DNA from 4 places in the Kitasatospora sp. NPDC101108 genome. Region 2 is predicted to be linked to each of the others. Evidence: riboswitches for the same ligand, from Rfam matches in the RefSeq annotation. Region 2 holds a riboswitch; each other region holds the start of a gene.
The links. Region 2 has a riboswitch for cyclic di-AMP ahead of ACZ6Z8_RS06210 (NlpC/P60 family protein). Riboswitches for the same ligand answer to the same signal wherever they lie in the genome.
Positions count from the first base shown of each region.

Region 1: another riboswitch for cyclic di-AMP. It lies ahead of ACZ6Z8_RS09985 (transglycosylase family protein); the one in region 2 lies ahead of ACZ6Z8_RS06210 (NlpC/P60 family protein).
Region 3: another riboswitch for cyclic di-AMP. It lies ahead of ACZ6Z8_RS20555 (M23 family metallopeptidase); the one in region 2 lies ahead of ACZ6Z8_RS06210 (NlpC/P60 family protein).
Region 4: another riboswitch for cyclic di-AMP. It lies ahead of ACZ6Z8_RS28160 (transglycosylase family protein); the one in region 2 lies ahead of ACZ6Z8_RS06210 (NlpC/P60 family protein).

Region 1 is NZ_JBVJLM010000003.1:372,417-379,715, forward strand. It holds gene ACZ6Z8_RS09965 (Ppx/GppA phosphatase family protein) at 1-334, opposite strand, end outside; gene ACZ6Z8_RS09970 (DUF501 domain-containing protein) at 337-1,014, opposite strand; gene ACZ6Z8_RS09975 (FtsB family cell division protein) at 986-1,465, opposite strand; gene eno (phosphopyruvate hydratase) at 1,584-2,870, opposite strand; gene ACZ6Z8_RS09985 (transglycosylase family protein) at 3,136-3,903, opposite strand; cyclic di-AMP (ydaO/yuaA leader) riboswitch at 3,909-4,076, opposite strand; gene ACZ6Z8_RS09990 (cytochrome P450 family protein) at 4,287-5,603, opposite strand; gene ACZ6Z8_RS09995 (SDR family NAD(P)-dependent oxidoreductase) at 5,914-6,339, shown strand; gene ACZ6Z8_RS10000 (nucleoside triphosphate pyrophosphohydrolase) at 6,355-7,299, opposite strand, start outside.
Region 2 is NZ_JBVJLM010000002.1:314,963-322,261, reverse strand. It holds gene ACZ6Z8_RS06220 (NYN domain-containing protein) at 1-885, shown strand, start outside; gene ACZ6Z8_RS06215 (C40 family peptidase) at 1,097-2,134, shown strand; cyclic di-AMP (ydaO/yuaA leader) riboswitch at 2,496-2,604, shown strand; gene ACZ6Z8_RS06210 (NlpC/P60 family protein) at 2,636-3,760, shown strand; gene ACZ6Z8_RS06205 (C40 family peptidase) at 3,986-5,032, shown strand; gene ACZ6Z8_RS06200 (hypothetical protein) at 5,086-6,255, shown strand; gene ACZ6Z8_RS06195 (glycosyltransferase 87 family protein) at 6,278-7,299, opposite strand, start outside.
Region 3 is NZ_JBVJLM010000009.1:36,394-43,692, reverse strand. It holds gene ACZ6Z8_RS20580 (type III PLP-dependent enzyme domain-containing protein) at 1-334, opposite strand, end outside; gene ACZ6Z8_RS20575 (sugar kinase) at 456-1,637, shown strand; gene ACZ6Z8_RS20570 (IclR family transcriptional regulator) at 1,675-2,424, shown strand; gene ACZ6Z8_RS20565 (RidA family protein) at 2,454-2,873, shown strand; gene ACZ6Z8_RS20560 (DUF2470 domain-containing protein) at 2,991-3,710, shown strand; gene ACZ6Z8_RS20555 (M23 family metallopeptidase) at 3,976-4,941, opposite strand; cyclic di-AMP (ydaO/yuaA leader) riboswitch at 4,944-5,126, opposite strand; gene ACZ6Z8_RS20550 (MFS transporter) at 5,439-6,977, shown strand; gene purB (adenylosuccinate lyase) at 7,005-7,299, opposite strand, start outside.
Region 4 is NZ_JBVJLM010000015.1:136,717-144,015, reverse strand. It holds gene ACZ6Z8_RS28185 (TetR/AcrR family transcriptional regulator) at 1-28, shown strand, start outside; gene ACZ6Z8_RS28180 (helix-turn-helix domain-containing protein) at 156-1,022, opposite strand; gene ACZ6Z8_RS28175 (ATP-binding protein) at 1,390-2,034, shown strand; gene ACZ6Z8_RS28170 (DUF397 domain-containing protein) at 2,343-2,606, opposite strand; gene ACZ6Z8_RS28165 (sirohydrochlorin chelatase family protein) at 3,164-4,114, shown strand; cyclic di-AMP (ydaO/yuaA leader) riboswitch at 4,570-4,740, shown strand; gene ACZ6Z8_RS28160 (transglycosylase family protein) at 4,748-6,088, shown strand; gene ACZ6Z8_RS28155 (hypothetical protein) at 6,404-6,604, shown strand; gene ACZ6Z8_RS28150 (LacI family DNA-binding transcriptional regulator) at 6,688-7,299, opposite strand, start outside.

The DNA of each region.
Region 1 (7,299 bases), on a different contig from region 2:
TCACCACCTCCGGCTCGACGCCCAGGATGTCCCGCACGCCCTTGACGTACTCGTCGCTGTTCTCGGCGTCCCGGGAGGCGCTGGTGGCGACGAAGCGGGTGCGCTCCGGGCCGACGCCGAAGCCGGTGATGATCTCCCGGTACTCCCGGCAGGCCGCGAAGGTGCGGGCCAGCGCGTCGGGGTGCAGCCGGCCGGTCCTGTCCACGTCCTGACCCAGCCGGTTGATGATCATCCGGCGGTCGAGGTCGGTGATCTCGCCGGTCTCCGGGTCGAGGTCGGCGACCAGCAGCCGGATCGAGTTGGTGCCGCAGTCGATCGCGGCCACCCGGGTCATGGTCACTCGGACTCCTGTTCCGCCGCGGAGGCCGCGGACTCCTCGGCGGCGCGCTTGGCGGCCCGCTCGGCGGCCTTCTGCTGCTTGGCCGCGATCACGGCCTCGTGGTCCTGCTCCTTGGCGCGGTTGCGGGCGACCCGCTCACCGGCGGCCTGGACCTCGGCCGGGGACACGCACGGGCCCTTGGCCCACCAGTCCTCCAGCATGCCGATGGCCTCGTCGCCGAGCGGGTTGACGCCCTCGCCGGCCGCCAGCGAGTGGCCGACCAGCACGTGCAGGCACTTCACCCGGTCCGGCATGCCGCCGGCGCTCGGGAAGCCCTCCAGCACCTCGATCGCGTCGCGCCGGGCGATGTAGTCCTCGTGCGCCTTCTGGTAGGCGGCGGCCAGTTCCGGGTCCTCGGCGAGCCGGGCGGTCTGATCCTTCATCACGCCCTCCGCCTCCAGGGTGCCGATCAGCGAGGCGGCCTTGGGGCAGGTCAGGTAGTACAGCGTCGGGAACGGCGTGCCGTCCGGCAGGCGGGGGGCCGTCTCCACGACGTCGGGGTTGCCGCAGGGGCAGCGGTGCGCCACGGCGCGCAGGCCGCGCGGCACCCGGCCGAGCTGGGCGGCGATGGCCGCGACGTCGGCGTCGGAGACGGCGGGGTGGTTCTCAGTGGTCATGGGGGGCGGGGTCTCCAACGGGGAACGGTGGGAGCGGACGGGGGGTCGCGGGGGCCAGCGCGGCGGTGTCGGCGGCGTCCACCGAGTCCCAGATGCTGGCGTACCAGGGCTTGGCGGTGTCCGGCCGGCCGGCCGCGGCGGCGGACGGGCCGCCCGGGGTGGCGGCGGCGGACGGCTGGGCGGCCGCGCCGGACGGGTCCGCCGCGATGTACGGGGTCTCGCCCGGCACCGCGTAGTGCAGCCGGGCGCGGGCCTGCGCCTTGACGTACTCCGGATCCTGCCAGCGGGCCTTGTCCCGGCGCAGCTGCTCGACCTGCTGGCGCGCGTGGTCGGCCTTCGCCCGCTGGGCGGAGATCTCGGCGCGCTGGGAGATGAACTGCCGCGTCGGGTAGGCCAGGATCGCCACCAGCGAGCAGAGCACCAGGACGAGTACGGTCGCCCGGCTCGTGAACCGAGGCCGGGCCGCCAAGCCCGGGATCCTCCAGCCAGCCATCTCCCGTATCCCCTCCTGGTCGCGACGGTGCCCCGCCGTCCACCCTACGGGGTGTGCGGCGGGGCACCGGTCAGGCGTGCGCTGGTGCGGCGGCTCAGCCCTCGTACTTGAACCGCGGGAAGGCGCCGCGGCCGGCGTACTCGGCGGCGTCGTCGAGGATCTCCTCGATGCGCAGCAGCTGGTTGTACTTGGCGACGCGCTCGGAGCGGGCCGGGGCACCGGTCTTGATCTGGCCGCAGTTGGTGGCGACGGCCAGGTCGGCGATGGTGACGTCCTCGGTCTCGCCGGAGCGGTGCGACATCATGCAGCGGTAGCCGTTGCGCTGGGCCAGCTCGACGGCGTCCAGGGTCTCGGTCAGCGAGCCGATCTGGTTCACCTTCACCAGCAGCGCGTTGGCGGTGCCGGTCTCGATGCCCTTGGCCAGGCGGGCCGGGTTGGTGACGAACAGGTCGTCGCCGACCAGCTGGACCTTGTCGCCCAGCTTGACGGTCATGGCCTTCCAGCCGTCCCAGTCCGACTCGTCCAGCGGGTCCTCGATGGAGACCAGCGGGTAGGCGGCGACCAGCTCGGCGTAGTACTCGATGAGCTCGGCGGACGACAGGGCCTTGCCCTCGAACTGGTAGGCGCCGTCCTTGAAGAACTCGGAGGCGGCGACGTCCAGGGCCAGCGCGACGTCACGGCCCGGCACGTAGCCGGCCTTCTGGATGGCCTCGGTGATGAGGTCCAGGGCCTCGCGGTTGCTGTCCAGGTTCGGCGCGAAGCCGCCCTCGTCGCCGAGGCCGGTGGACAGGCCGCGCTCCTTCAGCACGCCCTTGAGGGTGTGGTAGACCTCGACGCCCCAGCGGACGGCCTCGGAGAAGGACTCCGCGCCGATCGGGGCGATCATGAACTCCTGGATGTCGACGTTGGAGTCCGCGTGCGAGCCGCCGTTGAGGATGTTCATCATCGGGACGGGCAGGACGTGCGCGTTCGGGCCGCCCAGGTAGCGGAACAGCGGCAGGTCGCTGGCCTCGGAGGCGGCGTGCGCGACGGCCAGCGAGACGCCCAGGATGGCGTTGGCGCCGAGCGAGGACTTGTCCGGGGTGGCGTCCAGGTCGAGCATGGCCTGGTCGATCAGGCGCTGCTCGGTGGCGTCGTAGCCGACCAGCTCCGGGCCGATCTGCTCGATGACGGCCAGGACGGCCTTCTCCACGCCCTTGCCGAAGTAGCGGTTCTTGTCGCCGTCGCGCAGCTCCAGCGCCTCGAAGGCGCCGGTCGAGGCACCCGACGGAACAGCGGCACGACCCGTGCTGCCGTCGTCGAGGCCGACCTCGACCTCGACCGTGGGGTTGCCGCGGGAGTCGAGGATCTCACGGGCTACGACGACATCGATGGACGGCACGAAGCATCTCCTTGCGGAAGCAGGGTCCGGCTCGACGGTGGCGCTGTCGGCCGGAGGATTGCGGAGTCGTTACGACCAGAGCCTAACCGCCCGGGCTCCCGGGACCACGTCGACCTCGGCTCCGTCTCAGCGTGTGGCCCCACTACCCACCGGTAGTTCACCTGCTTGTCCCAGCTTGTCCCACCTGAGCGGACGAAGGCGGACGAAGGAGGGCGCGGGCGGACGAAAGGGGGCCGACCGGTCGGTCGGCCCCCTCCGCCGGGTCTCAGCCGAGGTGCAGGACCTGGCCGGGCACGATCAGGTTCGGGTCCCCGCCGACGGTGCCGCGGTTGCCGTCGTACAGCGCCTGCCAGCCGCCGGACACGCCCTGGGCGGCGGCGATGCCCGACAGGGTGTCACCGGAACGGACGGTGTAGTCGTGGCCGGTCTGCGGGGCCGGGGCCGGCTGGGCGGCGCGCGGAGCCGCGTGCTTCGGGGTGTACTGCTGGACCGGCTGGGTCTCCGGCTGCTCGGCCTTCTTCGGCGCGGCGTGCTTCGGCACGTACTGCTGGACCGGCTTCGGGGCGGCCTTGGGGGCCTGCCGCTTCGGCGTCTGCTGCTTGGGGGCGGACTGCGCCTTGGTGTCCGAGGAGGTGTCCACGGCCGCGGGGGCACCGCCCTTGCTCAGCCCGGCCTTCATGGAGCAGACCGGCCAGGCGCCCGGGCCCTGCGAGGCGAGCACCTTCTCGGCGACCGAGATCTGCTGGGCCCGGCTGGCCTGGTTGGCCTGCGGCGCGTAGGCGGTGCCGCCGTACGCCTTCCACGTGCTGGAGGTGAACTGCAGGCCGCCGTAGAAGCCGTTGCCGGTGTTGATGCTCCAGTCGCCACCGCTCTCGCACTGGGCGACGGAGTCCCAGGAGGAGGCCGGGGCGGCGGAGGCACCGGTGGCGGTGAGGAGCGGCAGCGCGAGTCCGACGCCGGCCACACCGGCGACGGCGATGGCCTTCTCGGCCTGGGTGCGACGGCGATGACGGCCAGATCCAACGAGCAGCATGAAGAAGTCCCTCTCCGCACGCCTGCGAGGTGAGCTGTCGGGTTCGGACCGGGAGGTGGCCCGGCCGCCGGCGGCGGAAACGATTCCGCTCGGGCGGCTTCACCCCAAGCCGTGGAGGGACGGCAACAAACCTGGTTCCCCCGCCCCTGCCCAGGGTCTGGTCGGTTTCCCGTGGCGCGGCGGGCAGGATTCGGCGTTCCGCGCACGGGGTCCGCAGCTGCGAACTCCAGGGAGACTAGACAGATCCTCAGACCGATCACAAGCTCATATCGTCGATATCACACCAGAATTACGGCCCGTGTCCGATCGCCTACCAACGGCAGCGCTTTGTCCGGTTTGATGGTCGTTCATGCCGCTGCGAGCGCCCGGAATGCGACGTCACGTCAGTGTGCCGGGCCCTCGGAAAGGGCGTGCGGCGAGCGGAGCTCGGGAGTGAATTCGACCGGAAGTTCACGCAGTCCACGCATGATCAGGCCACCGCGCCAGCGCAGGTTCTCCGGGCTCTCGGCCAGCCGCAGATCGGGCAGCCGGGAAAGCAGGGTGGCCAGCGCGGACCGCCCCTCCAGCCGGGCCAGCGGGGCTCCGATGCAGTAGTGGATGCCGTGCCCGAAGCCCAGGTGGGGGTTGTCGCTCCGGGCCAGGTCGAGGGTGTTCTCGTCGGAGAACCGGGCCGGGTCGCGGTCCGCCGCCGCCAGCACCACCAGCACCGGGTCGCCGACCGGGATCTCCACCCCGCCGATGGTCAGCGGCGCGGTCGCGAACCGCCAGGTCGCCAGCTCCACCGGCCCGTCGTAGCGCAGGAGTTCCTCGATCCCGGTCTCCAGCAGCGCCGTCTCACCACGCACCACCGACTCCTGCAGCAGCGCCCGCTGGTCCGGGTTGCGCAGCAACGCGTACGTCCCGTTGCCGATCAGGTTGACCGTGGTCTCGAACCCGGCGAAGAGCAGGATGAAGGCCATCGCGGCGGCCTCGTTCTCGGGCAGGTGCTCACCGTGGTCGCTCGCCCGGATCAGACCGGAGATCAGGTCGTCGCCGAGGTCGGCCCGCTTGCGGTGGATCAGTTCCAGCAGGTACGCCCGCATCCGTTTCACCGCCCGCCCCACGCCGCCACGTCGGCCGCCGCCCTGTCCCGGCTTGGTGTGTCGCACCATCATCCCGGCCCAGTCGCGGAAGTCGTCCTGGTCCTCGGCCGGCACGCCCAGCATGTCGCAGATCGCGTAGATGGGGAGCGGGAAGGCGAACTCGTGGATCAGGTCCGCCGAGCCGCGCTGCGCGAAGCCGTCGATCAGCCGGTCGGTCAGCTGCTGCACCCTCGGCTCGAACTCGGCCACCCGGCGCGGGGTGAACGCCTTCGACACCAGGCGGCGCAGCCGGGTGTGGTCCGGCGGGTCGATGTTCAGCAGGTGGGTCATCAGGTCCGCCTGCCGCTCCCCCGGGATGCCCACCCGGCCGGTGCGGTGCGCCTGCTCGCTGTGGTGCGCCGGGTTCTTCGACAGCCGGCTGTCCGCGAGCGCCTGCCGGGCGTCCGCGTACCTGGTCACCAGCCAGGCCTCCACCCCGCTCGGCAGCTCGGTGCGGTGCACCGGGGCGTGCTCGCGCAGCCAGGCGTAGGCGGGGTACGGGTCGGCGGCGAACTCCCAGGTGAAGAGCTGCGGGGCGGGCTGGGCGGCGGGCTGGGCGCCGTCGGGCTGAGCTGGCATGGGTCGACCGTAACCGCTGGACCGGACGCGCCCGGACGACCACCGGGGCCACCGCCGCGTCACCGGTGCGCGAACCGCCCGTGAGCGGCGTGCGAGCGGCGTGCGAGCGGCGTGCGACCAGCGCGCCGACTCTCCGTGAACGGGGCGTAGCCGGGTCGTGGACAGCCCTTGGAGAGCTCTTGGCCGGGCGGCAGGCGTGACCCTGGTCACCTGCGGGGTAATCCCTGTTGCGGAGGGTCAGGACGTGCCTACGATCCTCCGCAGTACGCGTGGGCGCCGGTGCGGTGTCGCCCACAGGGAGGAGCAGGCCATGCGGGTCAGCGGAGCAGTCGTCGTCATCGCGGTACTCGACGGCGGTTCGGGAGCCGACCTCGCCCGCCGGTTCGCCGCGGCCGGCGCCGCCGGGATGCTGATCGCCGACCAGCACGTCGGGATCGCCGAGGACCTCGCCGCCGAACTCGACCGGCCGGGCTGCCCGGTGGTGGGCGTCTGCGGCGACATCCGCCGGCCCAGCGACGTCGCCGCCCTGGTCGACACCGCCGAGAAGCACCTCGGTCCGATCGACCTCTTCTGCGTCGCCGGCCCGAAGGGCGAGCGGGTCGTCTCGCTCGCCGACCTGCCCGACCACCTCGACCTGGAGCGCCTCGCCGAACTGGTCGCCCTGATCGGCGAGGCCATCGGCGAACTCGTGCCGCCGCAGCGGCGCCCCGCCGGGAGCACCGCCACGGCCGCCTGAGCCGTCCGTCCCGTCCTACTCCGGCTTGAGCCCCTCGGCCGCGCGCACCGCGTCCCGGTAGCCGCGCGCGGCCGAGCGCAGGGCCGCGTCCACGTCCACCCCGGCGTCGTGCGCCCGCTGCGCCACCGCGAGCAGCAGCCGGCCCGCCGACTCCGCGGTCAGCTCGGCCGGCAGCTCGTACGGCTCGTCCGGCACCTCCGTGAAGCCGGCCCGGCGCACCCGGGACACCAGCTTCGCCGCGTACGCCAGCGCGGGCAGCCCGGCCGGCACGCCGTCCAGGACGGACTCCCGGTCCGCCTTCTCGGCCGCCTTCAGCTGCTCCCAGTTGGCCTCGACCTCGGCGGCGCCGCCGGCCTCGACGTCCCCGAACACGTGGGGGTGCCGGTACACCAGCTTGTCCACGATGTCCCCGGCCACGTCGTCGACGGTGAAGGGGTCGGTGGGGTGCTCCTCGGCGATCCGGGAGTGGAAGAACACCTGCAGCAGTACGTCGCCCAACTCCTCGCGCAGCGTGCCCCGGTCCCCCTCCTCGATCGCCTCGACCAGCTCGTAGGCCTCCTCGACCAGGTACTTCACCAGGCTCTCGTGGGTCTGCTCGGCGTCCCACGGGCAGCCGCCGGGCGAGCGCAGCCGGTCCATCACCGAGGCGAGGTCCAGCAGCCGGGCCCCCGGCAGGTCGTACGAGCCCGGCAGGACCTCGATCTCCGGAACCTCGCCGGCGTGCTCCACGGCGAGGCGGGCCAGCGCGTCCGTCAGCCCCGGGTCCCCGTCCGGGCTGCCCAGCCACACCGTCGGCCCGGCGTCGGCCGGCTGCCCGGTCAGCAGCCGGGCCAGGGCCGGCGCCGACCCGGCCGGGACCACCTCGACGGCCACCCCGGCCTGCCGCACGGCCGCCACCTGCGGGTGCCCCTCGTCGGCGACCAGCACCCGGCCCGCCGAGCGCAGCGCCTCCCAGGCCGG
Region 2 (7,299 bases):
GAGCTGGCCGAGGTGCGGGCCGCGGCGCGGGCGGACCTGGACCGCCAGCGCGCGGAGTTCGAGGGCGTCCGGCGGGAGGTCGAGTCGCTGCGCAAGAAGGTGCGGTCGCTGGAGAGCGACACCCGCCGGGCGCAGGCCGAGACCCGGCGGGTGACCGGGGAGCTGGAGGCCGCGAAGGCGCAGGCCGCGGGCGAGCGCAGTGCGGCCGAGGGCGAGGCCCGACGACTGCGGCACCGGGTGTCCGAGCTGGAGACCGCGGCCGAGCAGGGCCGCCGGTCGGCCCGCGAGGGGCGCAGCGTCGAGGACATGCGGTTGCGGCTGCTGCTGGACACCGTGCTGCAGTCGGCGCAGGGTCTTCAGCGCGAGCTGGCGCTGCCGGTCTCCCAGATCCGCCCGGCGGACCTGGTGGAGGCGGTGGTCCCGGGGGCGGCCTCGCCGCACGAGGTGGCCCGGCGCGGTCTGGCCGAGGACGATCCGGCGCTGCTGGACCAGCTGCTGGCGATCCCGCAGGTGCACCTGGTGGTGGACGGCTACAACGTGACCAAGACCGGGTACCCGACGTTGCCGCTGGAGCAGCAGCGGATCCGGCTGCTGGGCGGGCTGGCGATGCTCGCCCAGCGCACCCAGGCGGAGGTCACCTGCGTGTTCGACGGGCAGGACCTGGACGTGCCGGTCATCATGGCGCCGCCGCGCGGGGTTCGGGTACGGTTCAGCCGGACCGGGGAGACGGCGGACGAGCTGATCCGGCGTCTGGTCCGGGCCGAGCCGCAGGGCCGTCCGGTGGTGGTGGTGTCCACCGACCGGGAGGTCGCGGAGGGCGTGCGGAAGGCGGGTGCGCGCCCGGTGGCCTCGGTGCTGCTGCTGAACCGGCTCGCCCGGCCCTGATCCGGGCCGGTGGCCGTGATTCCTGGTCAGTGCCCTTTTCGGGCGCTTTCCGTGGGGGTGTGCGGATCCGGTGAAGCCAGCGTGGGAACCGGAGTTCACGCCTTCGGGGGAGTGGCAAAACGGATAGATCTTCACTAGGGTCTGGCGTCAAACCTATTTTCCGGAATCTCACCCGAACAGGTGAGTCCATTGGAAGAAGGAGCCGGATCCCTTGGCCTCCCACCGCCGTCCCAAGCAGCCGAGCCGCGCGCGGGTCTCCGTGCTCACCGCTGCCGCTGCGACCGCGGTCGCCCTCTCGGCCCAGGTGGCCGCGCATGCCGCGCCGCAGCCGAACACGTCCGACGTCAAGGCGCAGATCGACCAGCTCCAGCAGGAGCAGGAGCAGGCGGCGGAGAAGTACAACGGCGCCAAGGAGCGTGCCGACCAGCTCCGCAAGCAGGCCGACCAGCTGCAGGACCAGGTGGCCCGCAGTCAGGACCAGATGAGCCAGCTGCAGACCGGTCTGGCCCAGGTCGCGGGCGAGCAGTACCGCACCGGGGGCATCGACCCGTCCGTCCAGCTGATGCTCTCCTCCGACCCGACCGGCTACCTGGACAAGGCGTCGAGCGTCCAGCAGGCCAGCGCGAGCCAGACCGAGGCGCTCAAGGGGCTGCTCGACCAGCAGCGCCGGCTGGACCAGGAGAAGGCCGAGGCGGCCGCCGTGCTGGCCTCGCTGGACGCCACCACCAAGGACCTCAACCAGGCCAAGACGGACGTCAACCAGAAGCTGAAGGCCGCGCAGGACCTGCTGAACTCGCTCAGCGCCGCCGAGCGGGCCGCGCTGAAGGCCCAGCAGCAGCAGGACGACCGCGCCTCGCGCGGCGCGGCCCGGGTCGACCTCAGCAGCCTGCCGCCGGCCAGCGGCTACGCGGCCGTGGCCGTGGCCAAGGCGATGAGCAAGCAGGGCTCGCCGTACGTGTGGGGCGCCACCGGGCCGAGCACCTTCGACTGCTCGGGCCTGATGCTCTGGTCGTACGCCCAGGCCGGCGTCTCGCTGCCGCGCACCTCGCAGGAGCAGGGCGACGTCGGCACCCGGGTGCCCTCGCTGGACCAGGCCCAGCCGGGCGACCTGGTGATCTACGGCAGCGACCGGCACCACGTCGGGATGTACATCGGCAACGGCATGGTGGTCCACGCGCCGCACACCGGTGACGTGGTGAAGGTGATGAAGGCCGACGCGATGCCGATCAACACGATCCGCCGGGTCTGACGGCCCGACACGCCCGAGGGGTCCGACTCCGGCCCTGTGATCCGCGCCACCTCCCGACCGGGGGTGGCGCTTCGGGTTTGCCCGCAATCGGCCGACCGGTGAGCGTCGATCAGCTTTGCGTGCGGCGGCGATCACGATCAGTCATTTTCACAAAAGAACATGGGTAATCTTCCGTCTTTTTTCTGACAAGGATTTGAACGGATCACGGTTCAGTTACTAGGGTCGTGCCCCGAACCACCGCACTGTCGATCACCCAGCCTGGGTGGCGGCGGTGGTTTCCGTCGAGTTCGCGAAACAGCGGGGCAGGTCGAAGCGACTGCCCGACAGGGGAGCCCAGTGGTCGGGGGCGCTGCGGAGCGGAGCCGGGGAACCACGTTCCTCCGGGGTGAATCGGCGCCAGGTCGGCCGTTGCTGAGGCCGTGAGGCGTCGTAGGGCATGCTTCCGGCCCGAACCCGTCAGCTCACCCGGTAGACGGAGGTAGGAAGAAGGAGTCCGCCTTCGTGGCGTCCCATCGTCGTCCCAAGCCCGCCGGCCGCGCCCGTGTCTCGATCCTGACCGGTGTCGCCGCCGCGGCCGTCGCCCTCTCCGCGCAGACCGGCGCGCACGCCGACCCGCAGCCGACCAAGGAGCAGGTCAAGGAGCAGGTCGACCAGCTCAACGAGCAGGCCGAGCAGGCGACCGAGAAGTACAACGCGGCGCAGGAGAAGCAGCAGGAGCTGGAGAAGCAGGTCTCCGGCCTGCAGGACCAGGTGGCCCGTCAGCAGGCGCAGGTCACCGACCTGCAGGGCGGCCTCGCCGAGATCGCCGGCGAGCAGTACCGCAACGGGGGTATATCCCCGACCGTCCAGCTGATGCTCTCCTCCAGCCCGGACAACTTCCTCAACCAGGCCGGGGCGCTGAACCAGGCCGGTGACACCCAGAAGAACCAGCTGAAGCAGCTCCAGGAGCAGCAGCGCAAGCTCGACCAGGACCGCACCGAGGCCCAGGGCAAGCTCGCCGAGCTGGAGTCCACGACCACGCAGCTGAAGGCGTCCAAGGAGGACGTCCAGAACAAGCTGAAGGCCGCCCAGGACCTGCTCAACACGCTGACCGAGCAGGAGCGCCAGGCGATCAAGGCGGCCGAGGAAAAGGCCGCCGCAGACGCCAAGGCCAAGGCGGACGCCGCCGCGCAGGCCTCCCAGTCGGGCTCCGGTGACCGCGCCTCGCGCGACAGCGGCCGCTCCGACCTCGGCTCGGGCTCCTCGAGCGCGCCGGTCAAGATCGCCCCGGGCAGCTCGCACGGCGCGGCCGCGCTGGCCGCCGCCGCCTCCAAGGTCGGCAGCCCGTACGTCTGGGGCGCCACCGGCCCCAGCTCCTTCGACTGCTCCGGCCTGATGGTCTGGGCGTTCAACCAGGCCAACGTGTCGCTGCCGCGCACCTCGCAGGAGCAGGCCGGCGCCGGCACCCGGATCGGCACGGACCTCTCCCAGGCCCAGCCCGGCGACCTGCTGATCTTCTACAGCGACGCCCACCACGTCGGCATCTACGCGGGCAACGGCCAGGTGCTGCACGCACCCAAGCCGGGTGCCTCGGTGCGCTACGAGGCCGTCTCCAACATGCCGCTGGCTTCCATCGTGCGGGTCTGATCCCCGCCCGGTCCGACGGGCCCGGTCCTCCACCACGGAGGGCCGGGCCTGCGGCTTTTCCGGCGACGCGCTCTGGTGTCCGAATAGGGGTCAAATATTCGGGTCAGGAGGGGTTTGGACTCACTTGCCCGGACTCGCTAACGTCTGCCACCGGACTCCCGCTCGACGGCCGCCCACCGGGGCGCGGCCGCGGGGCCGCGCCGCAGGACTGGAGCCGCTGCCGCCATGCCCGTGCACCGCCGTTCCCAACTGCTCGCCCGTGCGCTGGTACTGACCGCGGCCGCCACCACGGCCCTGGGCGTGGCGACCGCCGGCAGCGCCCAGGCCGCCCCCGGGGCGCCGGACACGCCCGACCGCAAGGACGTCAAGGCGCAGGTCGAGCAGCTGTACGACGAGGCCGAGCAGGCCTCGGAGAAGTACAACGCCGCTCAGGAGGCGCAGAAGCGGCTCCTGAGCGAGACCGCGAACCTGCAGGGCGAGGTAGCCGCCGCCCAGGACCAGCTCAACCAGCTGCGCGGGGACCTGGCCACGGTGGCCGGGGCCGAGTACCGGAGCGGCGGGATGGCCCAGACCGCCCAGCTGATGCTCTCCACCGACCCCGAGGCCTACCTCGCCCGTGCCCGCACCCTCGGCCAGGCCGCCGAGCGGCAGCAGGAGACCCTGCACGAGCTGGTCACCCGTCAGCGCAGGCTCGACCAGCGCCGCGCCGAGACGGCGGCCAAGCTCGCCGAACTGGACCAGGCCCGCCGCTCGCTGGCCGAGAACAAGCAGCAGATCCAGCAGCGGCTGGCCGCGGCGCAGAAGCTGCTGAGCGGCCTGGGCGTCGCCGAGCGGGCCAGGATGGCCGTCCAGGACGCCCGGGAGGCCGAGCAGCGCGCCACCCGCGGCACCGACCGGCTGGACCTCGGCACCGCCCCGCCCGCCTCCGAGCGCGGGGCGGCCGCGCTGGCCGCCGCGGTGCGGATGATCGGCTCGCCCTACGTCTACGGATCCACCGGGCCCCGCGCCTTCGACTGTTCCGGTCTGATGTACTACAGCTGGCGGCAGGCCGGAGTGACCCTGCCGCGGACCTCGCAGGCCCAGGCGTACGCCGGGCAGCGGATCAGCCTCTCCGAAGCACGGCCGGGAGACCTGGTGATCTTCTACCGGGACATGCACCACGTCGGGATGTACGCCGGCGGCGGGGTGATGGTGCACGCCCCCTACCCGGGCGCCAAGGTCCGGTACGAGAGCGTCAACTCGATGCCGGTCTCGGGGGTGGTCCGGCTCTGAGCGCGACGCCTTCCGGCGCGGCCGAGCCGCACCCGATAGACGCGGCCGGTCGCGTGCTGTCCCGGCGCGGAGCACTGCTGCTGGCGGCCGGCGGGCTGGTCCAGCTGTCGCTCCCCCCGGCCGCCCCGGCGGCGCCGCCGGACGCGCGGGACGCCGACCGGGCCACCGAGGTGGCCGCGCTGCTGGCGGAGCGGGCGCGCTCGCTGCCCGTCTGGTCCGGGCTCACCGGGGCCGGGGCGGCGTACCGCAACCTGGTGCTGTCGCCCGGGCCGACGGCCCCGGCGGCCGGCGGCCCGGAGCGGCTGACCGCGTCCGTCGAACTGGCATTGCGGGTCGCCGGGTACGACGAGTACCCGGTGGTGTACCCGCGCCGGATCGAGCTGGTCCGGGACCGGGGCGGCTGGCGGGTCGAGCACGAGGAGGGCACGGGCGGACCCCCGGCGCTGTGGGACCTCGGCCCCGCCCGTACCGCCCCCGGCGCCCGGTGCCTGGTGCTGGGCCTGGCCGCAGGGCCCGACCCGGCCGGGCTGGTCGCGGTGGGGGACCAGGCGGTGCCGGCCGTCAGCGCGGTCTGGGGCAGCGGCTGGGCCGGCCGGCTGCTGCTCGAACTGCCCGCCACCGAGCCGGAGTTCGCCCGGCTGCTGGAGGCCGACCCGGCGGGCTGGACGGGCATGGCGGCGGTCACCGTGGCCGCCCCCGGCGCCCCCTGGCACACCCCGGCGGACCGGGTGGTGATCAACCCCGAGGCGTTCGGGCGGCTCAGCGACTTCGGCCGGCAGGTGGTGGTCACCCACGAGGCCACCCACGTCGCGACCCGGGCCGACACCCGGGCCTGGACCCCGCTGTGGCTCTCCGAGGGCGTCGCCGACTGGACCGCCTACCGCGGGTCCGGCCGCCGCCCGCAGCAGATCGCCCCCGAGCTCACCCGGGACGTCGCCGCCGGGAAGCTGCCCACCGCGCTGCCCGCCGACGGGGACTTCTCCGCCGGAGCCACCGGCATCGCCCAGGCCTACGAGCAGGCCTGGCTCGCCTGCGAGCTGATCGCCCGCCGCTACGGGACGGACCGGCTGGTCGCCTTCTACCGGGCGGTCGGCGCGGCCGACGGGCAGGGTGAGGACCGGGACCGCCGTACCGACCGGCTGCTGCGCGGCGAACTGGGCATCGGACTGGCCGAGTTCACCACGCTCTGGCTGGCCGAGGTGCAGGCGCTGAAAGCCGGCTAGGGCGGCCCTCGTCGGTCAGGCCCTAGCGACCGGCCGGGTGGTCGATGCCGTCCAGCAGGTCCTGCTCGTAGGCGATGCCCGGGCGGACCGGGTAGGCGGAGGCGGGCGGCAGCGCGGCGGGCTCGGACAGCACCACGGTCGGCGGCAGGGGCGCCGCGGCGCGGGTGGAGCGCCAGAGCCGGACGGCGGAGAGCACGGTGGCGGTCAGCAGCAGCAGGTTGCGCAGGCCCAGCACGGTGATCGCCAGCGGATCGCTGTCCAGGACCTGGGTGAACATGGTCGGGAATTCGAGCAGGGTGAGCGGGCAGGCGACCAGGATCAGCAGCGCCACCGGCCGCTGGCTGGTGCCGCGCACGGTCAGGCAGACCGCCGCCACGCCGATCAGCCAGACCAGGTACTGCGGGCTGATCACCCGGCTGGTCACCACGAAGACCAGCAGCGCGCACAGCGCCGCGTCGTACATGGTGGCCGCGTTGCGGCGGCGGGCGGTGAAGCGCCACAGCAGCAGCCAGAGGAAGCCCAGCACGGTGCCGGCCATCATCACCTTGCTGATCACGCTGACCCACGGTCCGAGCATCTCGGGGGAGCCGTAGTTCATGGTGACCCTGCCGTTCCAGCCCCCGGCGATCCGGGCCAGGTGCAGCGGCAGGGCGCCGACCGACTCGACCTCGATGCCGCGGTCCTTCTGGAAGGCGAGGAAGCCGAAGGCGCCGTTCATCCCGGCCGCGAGCAGGAAGCCCACCGAGACGGCGGTGGCCGCGGCCAGCGTCCAGGAGCGGCGGGTGCGGCGGCCGGACGGGGTGCCGATCAGGCCGAGCAGCGGCCACACCTTGACGATGCCGCCCAGGCCCAGCAGCAGCCCGCCGACCGCCGGGCGGCGGATCAGCGCGAGCAGGCCGGCCAGGGCGAGCGCGGTGACCAGCAGGTCGAAGCGGTTGTAGATCATCGGGCCGAGCAGCGGCACGCCGACCACCCACATCCAGGCGCCGGTCAGCGCCCGGCCCTTGCGCAGGCCGGTGCGGATCAGCAGCGCGGCCGCGGCGG
Region 3 (7,299 bases), on a different contig from region 2:
TGCGGACGTTGTGGTCGAGCGCGGCGCCGTCGAGGGTGAGCAGCGGGGTGCCGAGCGAGGAGAGGGTGGGCCCGGTGGCGAGCCAGTCGCGGACGGTGTGCCCCCAACTCTCCGGCGGGAGGGCCTTGAACCGCCAGTCGAGGATCTCGTCGGCCAGGGCCGCGACCGCCCCTTCCGCGATCCCCGGCCCGGCTGCGCTGCTCGCAAAGGCACTGCCGCCCACCGGACTTGCGTCGCCTGCGGGGGCGCTGCCGCCTGCCGCCCCCCGGTCGCCCGCGGAGGCACTGCCGCCCACCGGGCCGCGGTCGCCCGCGAAGGCCTGCTCCACCGCCACCGTCTCCTCCGTCCGCCATGTTGCAACATGTGCAACGAGGGTTGCACATGCTGGCAGCACGGTTCTAGCATCGGCGCCGGATCACGGTCAACGAAACCGACTGCCCCGAGGAGCCCAGCAGATGTCGCGACAGGACACCCCGGCCCCGAATCGGCCCGGGCCTCCCCCGACGGCCGTCTGCGTGGGCGAGTCGATGGCCGTGCTGCTGCCCGACCGAACGGGCCCGCTGGAGACCGTGGAGAACTTCCGGCTGTCCGTCGGCGGCGCGGAGTCCAACGTGGCCGGGTCGCTGGCCGCGCTCGGCGTGCCGACCGCCTGGATCAGCCGGGTGGGTGACGACGGCTTCGGCCGCCGACTGCTCACCGAGCTCGCCGCCCGCGGCGTGGACGTCTCGGCCGTCACCGTCGACCCGCACCGCCCGACCGGCCTCTACCTCAAGGAGGTCGGCGGCGCCACCGGCCACCGGCACGACCTCGGCCCCGGCCGCAGCCGCCTCCACTACCACCGGCGCGGCTCCGCGGCCGCCGCGCTCTCCCCCGCCCTGCTCGCCGACCCGGCCGCCGCCGCCCTGCTGGCCGGTGCCCGCCTGCTGCACCTGTCCGGCATCACCGCCGCGCTCTCCGACGACTGCCTCGCCCTGCTGCGCACCCTGCTCGCCGACCGCCGCCCGGACCGGCTGGTCAGCTTCGACCTCAACTGGCGCCCCGCGCTCTGGCAGGACCGCGACCCGGCCGTGCTCCCGCCCCTGCTGGACTCCGCCGATCTGCTGCTGCTCGGCGCCGACGAGGCCCTGGCCGCCTTCGGCACCGACGAACCCGGGGAGCTGCGCCGCCGCTTCCCCTCCCCCGCCACCGTGGTGGTCAAGGACGCGGACCGGCTGGTCACCGCCCTGGAGCGGGACGGCACGGCGGTCGCCGAACCGGCCCTGGCCGTCGAGGTGGTGGAAGCCACCGGCGCGGGCGACGCCTTCGCGGCCGGCTACCTGGCCGGCACCCTCCACGGACTGGACCAGCGCAGACGGCTGCGGCTCGGCCACCTGGGCGCGGCCTGCGCGCTGACCGCCCACGGCGACCAGGCCGAGCTGCCGCCCGCCCCGGTGGTGGCCGCGCTGCTCGGCGCCTCCCCGGCCGACTGGGCGGCCACCCGGGTCACCGCCGGGGGCATCACCTCCCCCGCCCTGCCCTCCGGCCTGGCCTGCACCGCGGCCCCGACCGGGCCCCGGCCCGGGAAACCCGCGGATCGCCCGGATCCCTCCCATCCCTCCCATCCGGCCGAAGCGGCCGATCCGGCCCGGGCACAATGAGCACGACCTGCAGCCACCTGACCGGAGCACGAGCCCGATGAGCCAGACCGTCACCCGCGCCCTGCGCATCCTCGCCCAGCTCGGCGAGGGCGAGCGCTCCCTGGACCAGCTGGCCGAGGTCCTCGGCGTGCACAAGACCACCGTGCTCCGGCTGCTCCAGAGCCTTGAGGAGGAACGGTTCGTCTACCGCGACGCGGCCTACCGCTATCACCTCGGCGCGGGCCTGTTCGCCCTCTCCGGCCTCGCCCTGGAGCAGCGCGGCATCCGCCGGATCGCCGCCCCGCACCTCGCCGAGCTGAACTCCGCCACCGGCCAGACCGTGCACCTGGCGGCCTACGAGGGCGGCGAAGTGGTCTACATCGACAAGTTCGACTCCCGCCACCCGGTCAGGATGTACTCCCGGATCGGCCTGCGCGCCGCCCTGCACAGCGCCGCCGTCTCCAAGGTGCTGCTGGCCGACCTGCCGCTGCCGGAACGCCGCCGGGTGGTGGCCGGGATCGACTTCACCCCGCACACCGAACGCACCCTCACCACGCCCGAGGCGCTGCTCGCCGAGCTGGAGCAGGTCGCCGCCCAGGGCTGGGCACAGGACCACGCGGAGCACGAGGCCTTCATCAACTGCGTCGCCGCCCCGATCCGGGACGCCACCGGCCGGGTCGTCGCCGCCGCCTCCATCTCCGTCCCCGACGTCCTCCTCCCGTACGAACAGGTGCTGGACCTCCTCCCGCAGCTGCTCGCCACCACCCGCGCCGTCTCGGCCGACTGCGGCCACCCCGACCACATCTGACGAACCGTCATCGATCGACAAGGAACGCCATGTCCCCCGCGCCCTCCGACAAGACCGAGATCCGCACCGACGGCGCCCCCGCCCCTGCCTGGATGTTCTCCCAGGGCGTCCGGAAGGGCCCGATCCTTCAGGTCTCCGGCCAGGGCCCGCAGGACCCGGCGACCGGCGAGTACCTCCACCACGGCGACGTGAAGGCGCAGACCCGCCGCACCCTGGAGAACGTCAAGGCCGTCGTCGAGGCGGGCGGCGCCACCGTCGAGGACGTGGTGATGTTCCGTGTCTACCTCACCGAGCGCGCCCACTTCCCGCTGATGAACGAGGCCTACGCCGAGTTCATCGAGGAGAACGTCGCACCGGGCGGGGTGAAGCCCTGCCGGACCACCGTCTTCGTCGAACTCCCCCAGGAGCCCATGCTGGTGGAGATCGACGCCCAGGCCGTCGTCGCCTGAACCGCCACCGGCACCACCGAGGGCCCGGACGCCACCACGGCGCCCGGGCCCTCCCCGCTTGCCACACCCCGGCACGAACATTAGGTTAGGCTCACCTAACTACGAGGAGGTCCGTCCATGAGCCTGCAGAGCGGCGACGCCGAGGTGCCCGAGCCCACCACCGCCGACCGGGTCCACAGCCTGCTCAGCGCGACCTCCTCGCTGACCGTCCGCGCCCTCGGCGAGCACCACGACCTGGACACCCCGGTCTCCGTCCACGGCTCCCGCCTGCGCCTGTGCGCCCCGCTGGACGCTCCGCTCACCGCGGCCGCCGCCGGCGCCACCGACGGCCTGGCCGTCGTCCTCGACGTCACCGACGTCTCCCCCGTCGCCGTCCGCGACCGCATCCGCGCCCGGCTCACCCTGGCCGGCCGGCTGCACCTGGCCCACCTCGCCGACGACGGCCTGAGCGTCCACCTGCGGGTGGACGTCGCCCACGCCGTCCTCGCCACCCCGTACGGCACCGGCGCGCTCACCGCCGCCGACCTCGCCCTCGCGACCCCGGACCCGCTGGCCCGCCACGAGGCCGCACTGCTCACCCACCTGGCCGACGACCACGCCGACGCCCTCGACCTGCTCGCCCGACTCCTCGACCCGGCCCTGCTCACCCACCGCCCCGCCGTGCGCCCGCTCGCCCTGGACCGCCACGGCCTGGTGCTGCGCCTGGACCACTCGCACGGCCACCGCGACGTCCGCCTGGTCTTCCCCGAACCCGCCTGTGACACCGAGGACTTCGGCCACCGGATGCACGAGCTCCTCACCGCCGCCCAGCACGGCCTGCCGGCCCACCGGAGCTAGGGCCGGCGGCACACGGGACCCGCCGGGCAGGCCCTCGGTCGCCCTCCGCCGCGCCGTTCAGGCCGAACGCCACCCGGAACCGAGAACGGCAAATGGCCGGCCCGGCTGGAGGGGAGATGTCCCCTGCAGCCGGGCCGGCCGTGGGCGTGTCCCGCGCCCATGTCCACTACCGCGGCGATCATCCGGTCGAGCGGTCACCCGACATGACCATCCCGGAGGATCGTTTCGCCCCCGCGACAGCGGTGGTTCCTGAAACCCTGCTGGGTCAGAGCGCGACGCCGTGCGCCCGCAGGTAGGTGACCGGGTTGATGTCCGAGCCGTACTCCGGACCGGTGCGGATCTCGAAGTGCAGGTGCGGGCCGGTCACATTGCCGGTCGCGCCGGAGAGGCCCAGCTGCTGGCCGACGGTGACGCTCTGACCGATCTTCACGCCGATCATCGAGAGGTGCGCGTACTGCGCGTACTTGCCGTCGGCGAGCTTGATCTCGACCTCGTTGCCGTAGGCGCCGCCGTTGCCGGCCTTCACCACGACACCGTTGGCGACGGCGCGCAGCGGGGTGCCGGTGGAGGCGACGAAGTCCTGGCCGGTGTGGTGGCCGGAGGCCCACATCGCGCCGGCCACGCCGTAGGCCTCACCCAGCACCGGGTTGGCGAGCGGGGCCACGTAGCCGGCGGTGGCGGCGACGGGGGCCGCGGTGACGGCCTGGGCCGGGGCGGCGGTCTGAACCTGGGTCTGCAGCTGGGCGCCCGGCTTGGCGGCCTCGGTCTGGACCTGCAGCTGGGTGTCCGCGGCGGCGGCGTCCTGGGTGGCCGGCGCGGACGGCTTCGCCGGAGCGGCGGGCTTCGCGGCGTCAGCGGCGTCAGCGGAGTCAGCGGCACCCGAGGCCCCGGCGGCGTGGCCCACGAGGACGAGCTGCTGGCCGGGGAAGATCAGGTTCGGGTCGGTGCCGACCACCGAGCGGTTCTGCTCGTACAGCGCGTGCCAGCCGCCGTCGACGTTCTTGACGTCGGCGATCTTCGAGAGGGTGTCGCCGCTGACGACGCGGTAGCTCTCGTGGGCGATGGCCGAGGCGGCCGAGGAGGGAGCGGCGTGCGAAGCGGCCGCGGCGGTGTTCGCCTGGGCGCTCATCGCGGTCACCAGCGGCAGGACGAAGGAGACACCTGTGACGGCGGTGGCGATGCCGATGCGGGCGGCACGGGGCAGGGTGATACGACGAGCCTGTGCAGGCATGGAACTTTCCTCTCCGACGCCTGCGAGGTGAGCTGTCGGGTTCGGGCTGGAGTTGCCCGGCCGCATGCGCGGCTTCACCCCGAGCCGGTCCTGGACGTCCGCGCTCCGAAAAGCGCGAACTCCGGTCCGGCGACTTACCTGTGGGTCCCCCGCTCCTGCCGTACAGAGTTCAGTTCGAACCACCGGGCAGCGGCAGGACTCGGCGTTCCACCCGGCGGATCCGTCCGGACTGGCCGGGCGGTCGCTGAACTAAAACTCATCCGTTCGGGTGAAGCAATGTCGATCTCTTGAACGGGCAACCAACCCCCGACAGGCAGTGACCCTCCGGATGGTCCGCTGTACCGTACGTGCACAATCCATTCACTCGGCGCCACTGATCCACGACCCTGCGCCGACCGCCGCACCCCAGCGCGCCGGTCCGTTCACGCACCGTCGCCGACCGACACGCCTCCCGGTGACCCTTGTCACGTGCGCCCCACCGGGCGCAGGATCGGGCCGTGACCACCTCCGAAGCCGGCTCCCTGCGCCTGGGCACCGCGCAGGGACGCTGGGTACTGCTCGCGACGGTGCTCGGCTCCAGCATGGCGATGCTCGACGGCACCGTGGTGAACGTCGCCCTGCCCCGGATCGGCACCGACCTCGGCGCCTCCCTCGCCTCCCTGCAATGGACCCTGAACGCCTATCTGCTCACCCTGGCCGGCCTGATCCTGCTCGGCGGCGCCCTGGGCGACCGCTACGGGCGGCGCAAGGTCTTCCTGATCGGCGTGGTCTGGTTCGCCGCCGCCTCCGCGGCCTGCGCCGCCGCGCCGACCATCCACGTGCTGATCGCCGCCCGCGCCGTCCAGGGCATCGGCGGCGCGCTGCTCACCCCGGGCTCGCTCGCCATGCTCCAGGCGGTCTTCCACCCTGACGACCGCTCGGCCGCGGTGGGCCTGTGGTCCGGCCTGGGCGGGGTGGCGGCCGCCATCGGCCCCTTCCTCGGCGGCTGGCTGGTGGACGGGCCCGGCTGGCGCTGGATCTTCCTGCTGAACCTGCCGCTGGCCGCCGCGGTGATCGTCGTCACCTCCCGGTACGTCCCGGAGAGCCGGGACGAGTCCGCCACCGGCCGCTTCGACGTGCCCGGCGCCCTGCTCGCCGCGCTCGCCCTCGGCGCGATCACCTACGCGCTCACCGCCGCCGGGGAGGGGCTGTCCCCCGGCGTCTGGGTCAGCGGCGCGCTCGGCCTGCTGCTCGCCGCCGCGTTCGTGGCTGTCGAGCGGCGGGCGCCCGATCCGATGCTGCCGCTCGGACTGTTCTCCTCCCGGCTGTTCACCGCCGTGAACCTGGTCACCCTGTGCGTCTACGCGGCGTTCAGCGGGGTCTTCTTCCTCCTGGTGGTGCAGTTGCAGATCGTCGCCGGCTTCTCGCCGCTGGTCTCCGGCTTCGCCCTGGTGCCCATCACGCTGCTGATGCTCACCCTGTCCGCGCGCGCCGGACGCCTCGGCAAGCGGATCGGCCCGCGCGTCCCGCTCACCGTCGGCCCGATGCTCTGCGCCGCCGGGGTGCTGCTGATGCTGCGCATCGGCCCCGGCTCCTCCTACTGGGCGGACGTGCTGCCCGCGGTCGCGGTGATGGGCTCCGGGATGACCCTGCTGGTCGCGCCGCTGACCGCCACCGTGCTGGCCGCCGTCGACGTGCGGCACGCGGGCATCGCCAGCGGCGTCAACAACGCCGCCGCCCGGGCGGCCGGCCTGCTCGCGGTGGCCGCCCTCCCGGCGATGGCCGGGCTGAGCGGCGACGCCTACCGGGTGCCCTCCTCGGTGGACTCCGCCTTCCACACCGCGATGCTGATCTGCGCGGGCCTGCTGGTCGGCGGCGGGCTGATCGCCTCCGTCACAGTCCGGGGCAACGTGCTCGCGCCCGAGGAACAGCCGGTGGCCGAGCCGAGCTGCGACTGGCCGTGCTCCACCACCACCCCGCCGTTCGACCCCGGCCACTCCCGGACGCCCGAGGGCCCCGCCACCGGAACGGCGGCAGGGCCCTCGCCGGAGAACTGAGTCCCCCGTCAGTCAGCTGAGGCTCCGTCAGAGGATGTCGGCAGGAGCGTACTTGGCCGCCTCGGGGTAGGCCGCAGCGACGGCCTCCACCTGGCGGACGACCTCGGCGACCTGCGCCCCGGCCGCCCCGGTGAAGGACAGCTTGTCGGCCAGCAGCGCGTCCAGCGCGGCCCGGTCCAGCGGGATGCGCTCGTCGGCGGCGAGGCGGTCCAGCAGCTCGTTCTCCCGGGCACCCGCGCGCATCGCCAGCGCGGAGGCGACGGCGTGCTCCTTGATGACCTCGTGGCCGGTCTCCCGGCCGACGCCCGCGCGCACCGCACCC
Region 4 (7,299 bases), on a different contig from region 2:
ACGCGAACGGCCGCCGGCCCGCGGTTGACGACGGACCGACGGCGGACTGACGGAGGCTGACGGCGAATTGGCGGCCGGTCGACGGCCGGTCGACGGCCGGTCGACGGCGGGTCGGCAGCCGGGCCCGGCTCCCCCGGGTCCCGTCCGGGAGTTGCTCAGCGCTCCTTCAGGATCGAGGCGAGCAGGTCTATCGTGCGCTCGGGCGTGAGGCTGTCCACGCAGAGCCGCTCCATGACCTGGACGTACGCGTCGACGTCGTCCCGCTTGTCCAGGTAGAGCGCACTGGTGAGCTGCTCCAGGTAGACCACGTCCGCGAGGTCCTGCTCGGGGAAGCGCAGGATCGTGAACGCCCCGGACTCGCCCGCGTGCGCGCCGAAGCGGAACGGCATGACCTGGATGACCACGTTGGCCTGCTCGGCGACGTCGATCAGGTACTGGACCTGACCGCGCATCACCTTGGGGCCGCCGACCGGCCGGCGCAGCGCCGCCTCGTCGATGACCGCCCACAGCCGCGGGCTCGCGCCCTCGGTCAGCAGCTTCTGGCGGCGCAGGCGGAGGCTGACCCTCCGCTCGACCTCCTCCTCGCTGATGACCGGCCGACTCTGACCGAAAACCGCCCGTGCGTACTCCTCGGACTGCAGCAGTCCGGGGATGAACTGCACCTCGTAGGTGCGGATCAGCTGGGCGGCCTCCTCCAGGCCGACGTAGGTCTGGAACCAGCCCGGCAGCACGTCGTTGAAGCTGTGCCACCAGCCGGACTTGTTGGCCTCGCGGACCAGGCCGAGCAGGGCCTCCCGCTCCAGTCCGTCGTCGACGCCGTAGAGGCTGAGCAGGTCGGCGACGTCCCGCTCCTTGAAGCTGACCCGGCCGAGCTCCATGCGGCTGATCTTGGACTCGGACGCGCGGATCGCGTAGCCCGCGTCCTCACGGGTGATCCCGCGCGCCTCGCGCAGGCGGCGCAGCTGCGAGCCGAGGAGGATCCGGCGGACCATCGAGCCGCCGCCCGGCTGAACTGTGGTCATGCGGTCGAAACCTCCACCTAGGGCAAACAGCGCACAGTCTGCCATCAGTTGAGCGCTCACGGTGCCGATACTGACGGATGTTCCTATCAGTTCCGCGCTCCGCACACCAGGATGCACGTGCATCCGGCGCTTGCATATGCCAATAGTGCGACTGCACGTGAATCGACTCTTGCATCTGCAGTGAGCGCACACCACCATGGTGCACGTGCACCTGCACATCCCTGGCAATCCCGCGGGCTCCGCGTCGACCGCACGCGCGACTCCGCGCACCGGCTCGACGGCGTCCCCCGCGCCATCGGGCGTTCGAGTGCGCGCGCGCCTGGTCGAGGGGGCGGCCGAGCGGCCGAGCGAGTCGGAGGTGACCGGCATGACCCCGGCGGGTCCAGCCGTGTCCGCCCCCTTATGGGAGGAGCTCTTCATGAGCACCGGTACGGCTTTGGCGGTTGACCCCCTTGTGGTCACCTGTACGCTCGCTCCTCGCTTCGAAGCCGTGAGAACCGCGCGCGACTTCGCCCGGACCACTCTTCAGCGCTGGGGCCTGACGGAGCTGTTCGACGATGTCGCGCTGGTGGCCTCGGAACTCGTGACCAACGCGCTCCGGCATGCGATCGGCGCACGGCCCGGCCCCTCGGGCGGCGCCCTGGGCGAGTACGACTTTCCCACACAGCCGACCCCGGAGGGACGGCTGCCGATCCGAATAAGCCTGGTGCACCGCGCGCCCCAGGTGGTCTGCGCGGTGAGCGATCCGAGCAGCATCGGCCCGGTGGCCCGGGAGGCGGACTTCGTCGCCGAGTCGGGCCGCGGGCTGCACCTGGTGGAGTCGTTCAGCCGCGCCTGGGGCTGGCACCCGCTGGGCAGCGGCAAGGTGGTCTGGGCCGTGTTCGAGGAGGAGCCGGCCGGCGGCAGCAGGCTCGACGGCGCCGGGCTCGACTGCGGCCCCCTGGAGGGCCACCAGCTGGGCAAGCTCGACGGACGAGTCGAAATCGGTGGACGGCACCGGCGCTCGGCCTAGCGCCGCACGGCGCACGGCCGGCCGAGGGACGATCCGGGAGGACCACGCCCCGGGCCCTTCAGCCAGGCCCCCGCGCCGGTCCGGACCGCGGTCCCGGCACCGGCTCACCGCACCGGGCGCTCCGGTTCCGGCTCCGGCCCCGGAGGAAGCGGCCGGCCCGCGGGAGCACCCGCGGCACCCCGGCAGGCCCCGCCGCACGGTCCACCACGGGACCGGACGGGAGCGGGACGGGCCGCCGCCGGGCAAAGACAAAGGCCGTCGTGGTGTCAGCACCCACGACGGCCCCCCGATGATGGAGCAGCAGCCGGTCAGACCGCCAGGTGGTCGAACTCCCCGTCCTTGGCCCCCAGCAGCAGGGCGGCGATCTCCGCCCGGGTGTAGATGAGCGCCGGACCGTCCGGGAAGCGCGAGTTGCGCATCGCGACGTCGCCGCCCGGCAGGGCCGCGAACTCGACGCAGTTGCCCTGGGAGTTGCTGTGCCGGCTCTTCTGCCAGACCACCCCCTGGAGGTCGGCGGCGGCCATCCCGTTGTAGGTGTGGTTCGAGCCGTGCGTGTCCTGCGAGTCGTGCATAGAAGTCTCCCGAAGAGCTCCGGAGTTGTCGTCCAGCGCGGCGCCCCGGCACCCGCCGAACGAGAGGACCGGCCCCGTACCGGTCCGGCGCAACGCCTCACTTGACGCGATGATAGCTCCAGTGCACGTGCATCAGCACGGGACATTGCAGGTGCACGGGGGCTTTTACGGTCGCCCCGAACTCTTCACGGGCTCTTCTCCTGACGGTACGTAAACGGACATAGCCGATGGAATCGTCGGTTCGTCCATAACCGGCCGTGAGCATCCCCCCGCTAAATGTTGATCTTCGAATGCCGGGAGTCGCACCGCCGTGACCCTCCGTCAGGCCACCTCCGGCCTGTGAGACATCTCACGCGCTCCGGATGCAACGCGCCGCCCCTCCGGACACGTCAGGGCAACAATGCGGGCCCTGGCGGACATTGGGCGAGGAATGTCCGGATTGTAGGCAAACCGCCCGGACCGTCGGGGCGGCGACACGACCTCCGCACCACGACCACCCGAAACCCGTACGGCAGCCGACTGCAGGCCTGACGGGCCGATGTCCTACGATCTCCGGCATGAGCACCGCAGCCATCCCGGGCGCGCCACTGCCCGTCCGCACTCCAGGCTCCCGTGCGCGGGGGCGCCACCGCCGCCCCGAGCGCCCCGAGATCCGCACCGGCTCGCCGGCCCTGGTGCTCGCCGTGCCCGCGACCGCGGGGCCCGAGTCCCGTTCGGTCGTCGAGGAGCTGCTGTCGATCGTCCGCAGCGAGCACGTCGGCGTCCAGGCCGCGGTCGGCTACCTTCCGGCCGACGGCGCCGGGGACGGCGGTTCCGAGGACCGCACCGTCGCGGAGCTGCTGGCGGCGGCCGCCGAGGCCGGACTGCCGACGCCCGTCGTGGTGCCGCTGGTGCCTGGCCCGCACGGCTTCCTGACCGGACTTCACGCCCTCGCCGCCGAGTACGGCGCGACCGTCACCGACGCCCTCGGCCCGCACCCGCTGCTCGCCGAGGCCGTCCACGTGCGGCTGTCCGAGGCCGGACTGGCCCGGGCCGACCGGGCCCGGCTGTTCGCCATCGCGACCGCCGCCGACGGCGTCGTACTGACCACCGTGGGCGGCGAGGACGCGGCCGCCGCGGCCGGCATCACCGGCGTGCTGCTGGCCGCCCGACTGGCCGTCCCGGTCGTCGCCGCGGCGCTCGACGTGCCCGGCTCGGTCGCCGGGGCCGTCAAGCACCTCAAGGAGACCGGCTCCGAGCGCCCGGCGCTGGCCCCGCTCGTCATCGGCCCGGAGGCGGACTCCGAACTGCTCGCCGCGGCCGCCGAGGAGACCGGCTGCCCGTCGGCGGCGCCGCTGGGCGCGTACCCGACCGTCGGCCAGCTGATCGCCTCCACCTACCTGGCCGCGCTGCCGACGCCGTCGGCGGAGGAGCTGGCCGAGGCCGAGGCGGAGGCCGCCGCCACCGCCGGGGCCGGGGAGGGCTCCCGGCGCGCCCACGCGGCCGCTCAGGGGCCCGTGGAGGGCTGACGGACACCCGCGGCCACCCGTCGCCGCACCCGCACCACCGAAGGGCCCGGAACGACCGCGTTCCGGGCCCTTTCCGTTTGTTCGGATTGCCCCGCAGGGGAGTTAAGCGGTCATTGCCATGCAATGTCCGTTCTGATGCCTTTTGTCGATGAATAGTCGACCCATCATCGGGCGCTCGGATCCGGGGCGCTCCCCCGGTCCGGCGAACGCGCCCCCTCCGCGCCTCAACGCTCCGTCACATCACTTCTGAGGCGGAGCCAGTTTTGAGAATTCATCGCGGAATTGCCGGAAAACGATCATTTCCGATCATGGAATTCAAGCCGTTCGGCCTTTTTTCGTAAACCGTGATGCGCATCACAGGTATTTGCAGTTTGAACTTAAGTCTGCTTAACGTGCTCCCCGTTCGTGACCACACGGACCCAGGTCATCCGCGACGCCGAGTCCTGCCGTCGGATGTCCTGGCAGCGCGAAATCGCATCACGGCAGGAGCGGGGGAACCACAGGTAAGTCGCCCCGGACCGCTTCCCGGAAACGGTCCTGGGCTAGGGGTGAAGCCGTGCCACAGCGCGGCCGGGCAACTCCAGCCCGAATCCGACAGCTCACCTCGCAGGCGTGGGAGAGGACCGCGTCTTCATGCTGCCTTCCAACGGCACCCGCCTGTCCAGCCGCACCCGCCGCGTGATCGCCGCCCTCGGCGTCGCGGGCGTCGGCCTCACCGTCCCCTGCCTCACCACCGGCACCGCCAACGCCGCCTCCGTCGCCACCTGGGACAAGGTCGCCCAGTGCGAGAGCGGCGGCAACTGGAGCATCAACACCGGCAACGGCTTCTACGGCGGCCTGCAGTTCACCTCCAGCACCTGGGCCGCCTTCGGCGGCACCGCGTTCGCCCCGCAGGCCAACCTCGCCACCAAGGACCAGCAGATCGCCGTCGCCGAGAAGGTCCTGGCCTCGCAGGGCCCCGGCGCCTGGCCGGTCTGCTCGGTCCAGGCCGGTCTGACCCAGGGCGGCGCCCCGGCCGCCGTCGACACCTCGACGGCAGCCAAGCCCGCCGCCAAGCCCGCCGCCAAGCCGGCCCAGACCCCGGCCCCGGCCGCGGCGTCCGCCAAGCCGTCCGCGCCCGCCCAGGACCAGGCCCAGGCCCAGGCCTCCGGTGACTCCGCCTCGGCCTCCGCCTCCGCCTCCGCCAAGCCCGCCACCGGCAACTGGGCGAAGCAGCACCCGGCGCAGGCCCAGGCCGGCGCCTACACCGTCGTCGAGGGCGACTGGCTGTCCTCCATCGCCACCAAGCACAACGTCCAGGGCGGCTGGCAGCACCTGTACGAGCTCAACCGCGGCACCCTCACCGATGGCCCGGACACCATCTACCCGGGCCAGCAGCTGACCTTCGGTGACGGCACCGCGGCCCAGGCCGACCAGTCCTCCACCGCCACCAAGTCCGGCTCGGACTTCAACTGGTTCGACCGCTCGCAGAAGTCCGGCCAGGCCTCGAACGGCGGTTCCGTGGACGCCAAGCCGGTCGCCCAGACCACGGCCCCGACCGCGAAGCCCGCCGCGAAGCCCGCCGCGAAGCCGGCCGCCCCGGCGCAGACCCAGGCCTCGGCCCCGGCCGCCACCGGCAGCATGGCCGCCGCGGTCGCCTTCGCCGAGTCGAAGGTCGGCCAGGCGTACGTCTACGGCGGCACCGGCAACGGTGGTTGGGACTGCTCCGGGCTGACCCAGGCCGCGCTGCGCGCCGCGGGCATCAACATCCCGCGCGTCGCCGCCGACCAGGCCGCCGCCAGCACCCACGTGTCGCTGGACAGCCTCCAGCCGGGCGACCTGCTCTTCTGGTCGAACAACGGCCAGGACTCCGGCGTCTACCACGTCGCCATCTACGTCGGCGGCGGCCAGTACGTCGAGGCCGCCAACCCGAGCTCGGGCGTCCGGCTCCAGACCATCGCCAACTGGGCCCCGGACTTCGCCGGCCGGGTCTGAGCACCGCGAACGCCGAACAGCTGACAGGAAACAGCCGGCAGACGACAGCTGACGGTAACAGATAACGGATAACAGATTTCATCATCTGTCATCTGTCATCCGACAGCCGTCTGCCCCACCCGTCAGCCTCGCCCGACCGCCCCGGGAAAGAGCCCGCTCACTCCTCCCGGGGCTTCGGCGTACCCGGACGGCCGGCCCCGCGGCCCGGCCGCAGTCCCCGGTCCCCCAGCTCCCGGTTCCGCAGCTCCCGGTTCCGCATGGTCGAACTCCCCCGCAGCGGGCATGCTGCTGCTCCGCACCCGAGGAGGAGTCACCATGGCCCAGGTCACCGTCACGATCGACGCTAACCTCGCGATCGACGCGATGCTGCTCTCCGGCACCAAGAACCCCCAGGACGCCGTCGAGCTGGTACTGCGCGACTACCTGGCCCGCGGCCGCCGCACCGAGACCCGGACCGGCGACGCGGCCGACGGCCGGCGGGTCTCCACCGACCGCCGGAACGTCCAGGAGGGCTGACCGGCCGGCGAACGCCGACCGGCCCCGGAGAGCAACCGCCCTCCGGGGCCCGTCAGTTGGCCCGTTCCCGCCGACCGGCCGGCTCAGCGCGCGCAGGCCCCCGTGGAGCCCCGCATCACCAGCTCCGGCTGGAACATGAACTCCCCGCGCTGGGCGGCGTTCCCGCCGACCTCCTCCAGCAGCGCGTCCACCGCCGCCGTCGCCATCGCCTCGACCGGCTGGCGGATCGTGGTCAACGGCGGTTCGGTGAAGGCGATCAGCGGTGAGTCGTCGAAGCCGACCACCGAGACGTCGTGCGGCACCGACAGCCCGCGCTGCCGCACCGCCCGGATCGCCCCGAGCGCCATCATGTCGCTCCCGCAGACGATCGCCGTGCAGCCCTTGTCGAGCAGCGCTCCGGCCGCCGCGTGCCCGCCCTCCACGCTGAACAGCGTGTGGTGGACGAGGCCTTCCGCCTCCTCCTGCCCGAGCCCGAGCACCTCGCGCATCGCCGCCGTGAAGCCCTCGATCTTGCGCAGCACCGGCACGTACCGCCGCTGCCCGACCGCCAGACCGATCCGCTCGTGCCCGAGTTCGGCCAGGTGCTGGACGGCCATCCACATCGCGGACCGGTCGTCCGGCGAGATGAACGGCGCGTCGATCTTCTCGCTGAAACCGTTGATCAGCACGAACGGCACCCCGCGCCCGGCCAGCCG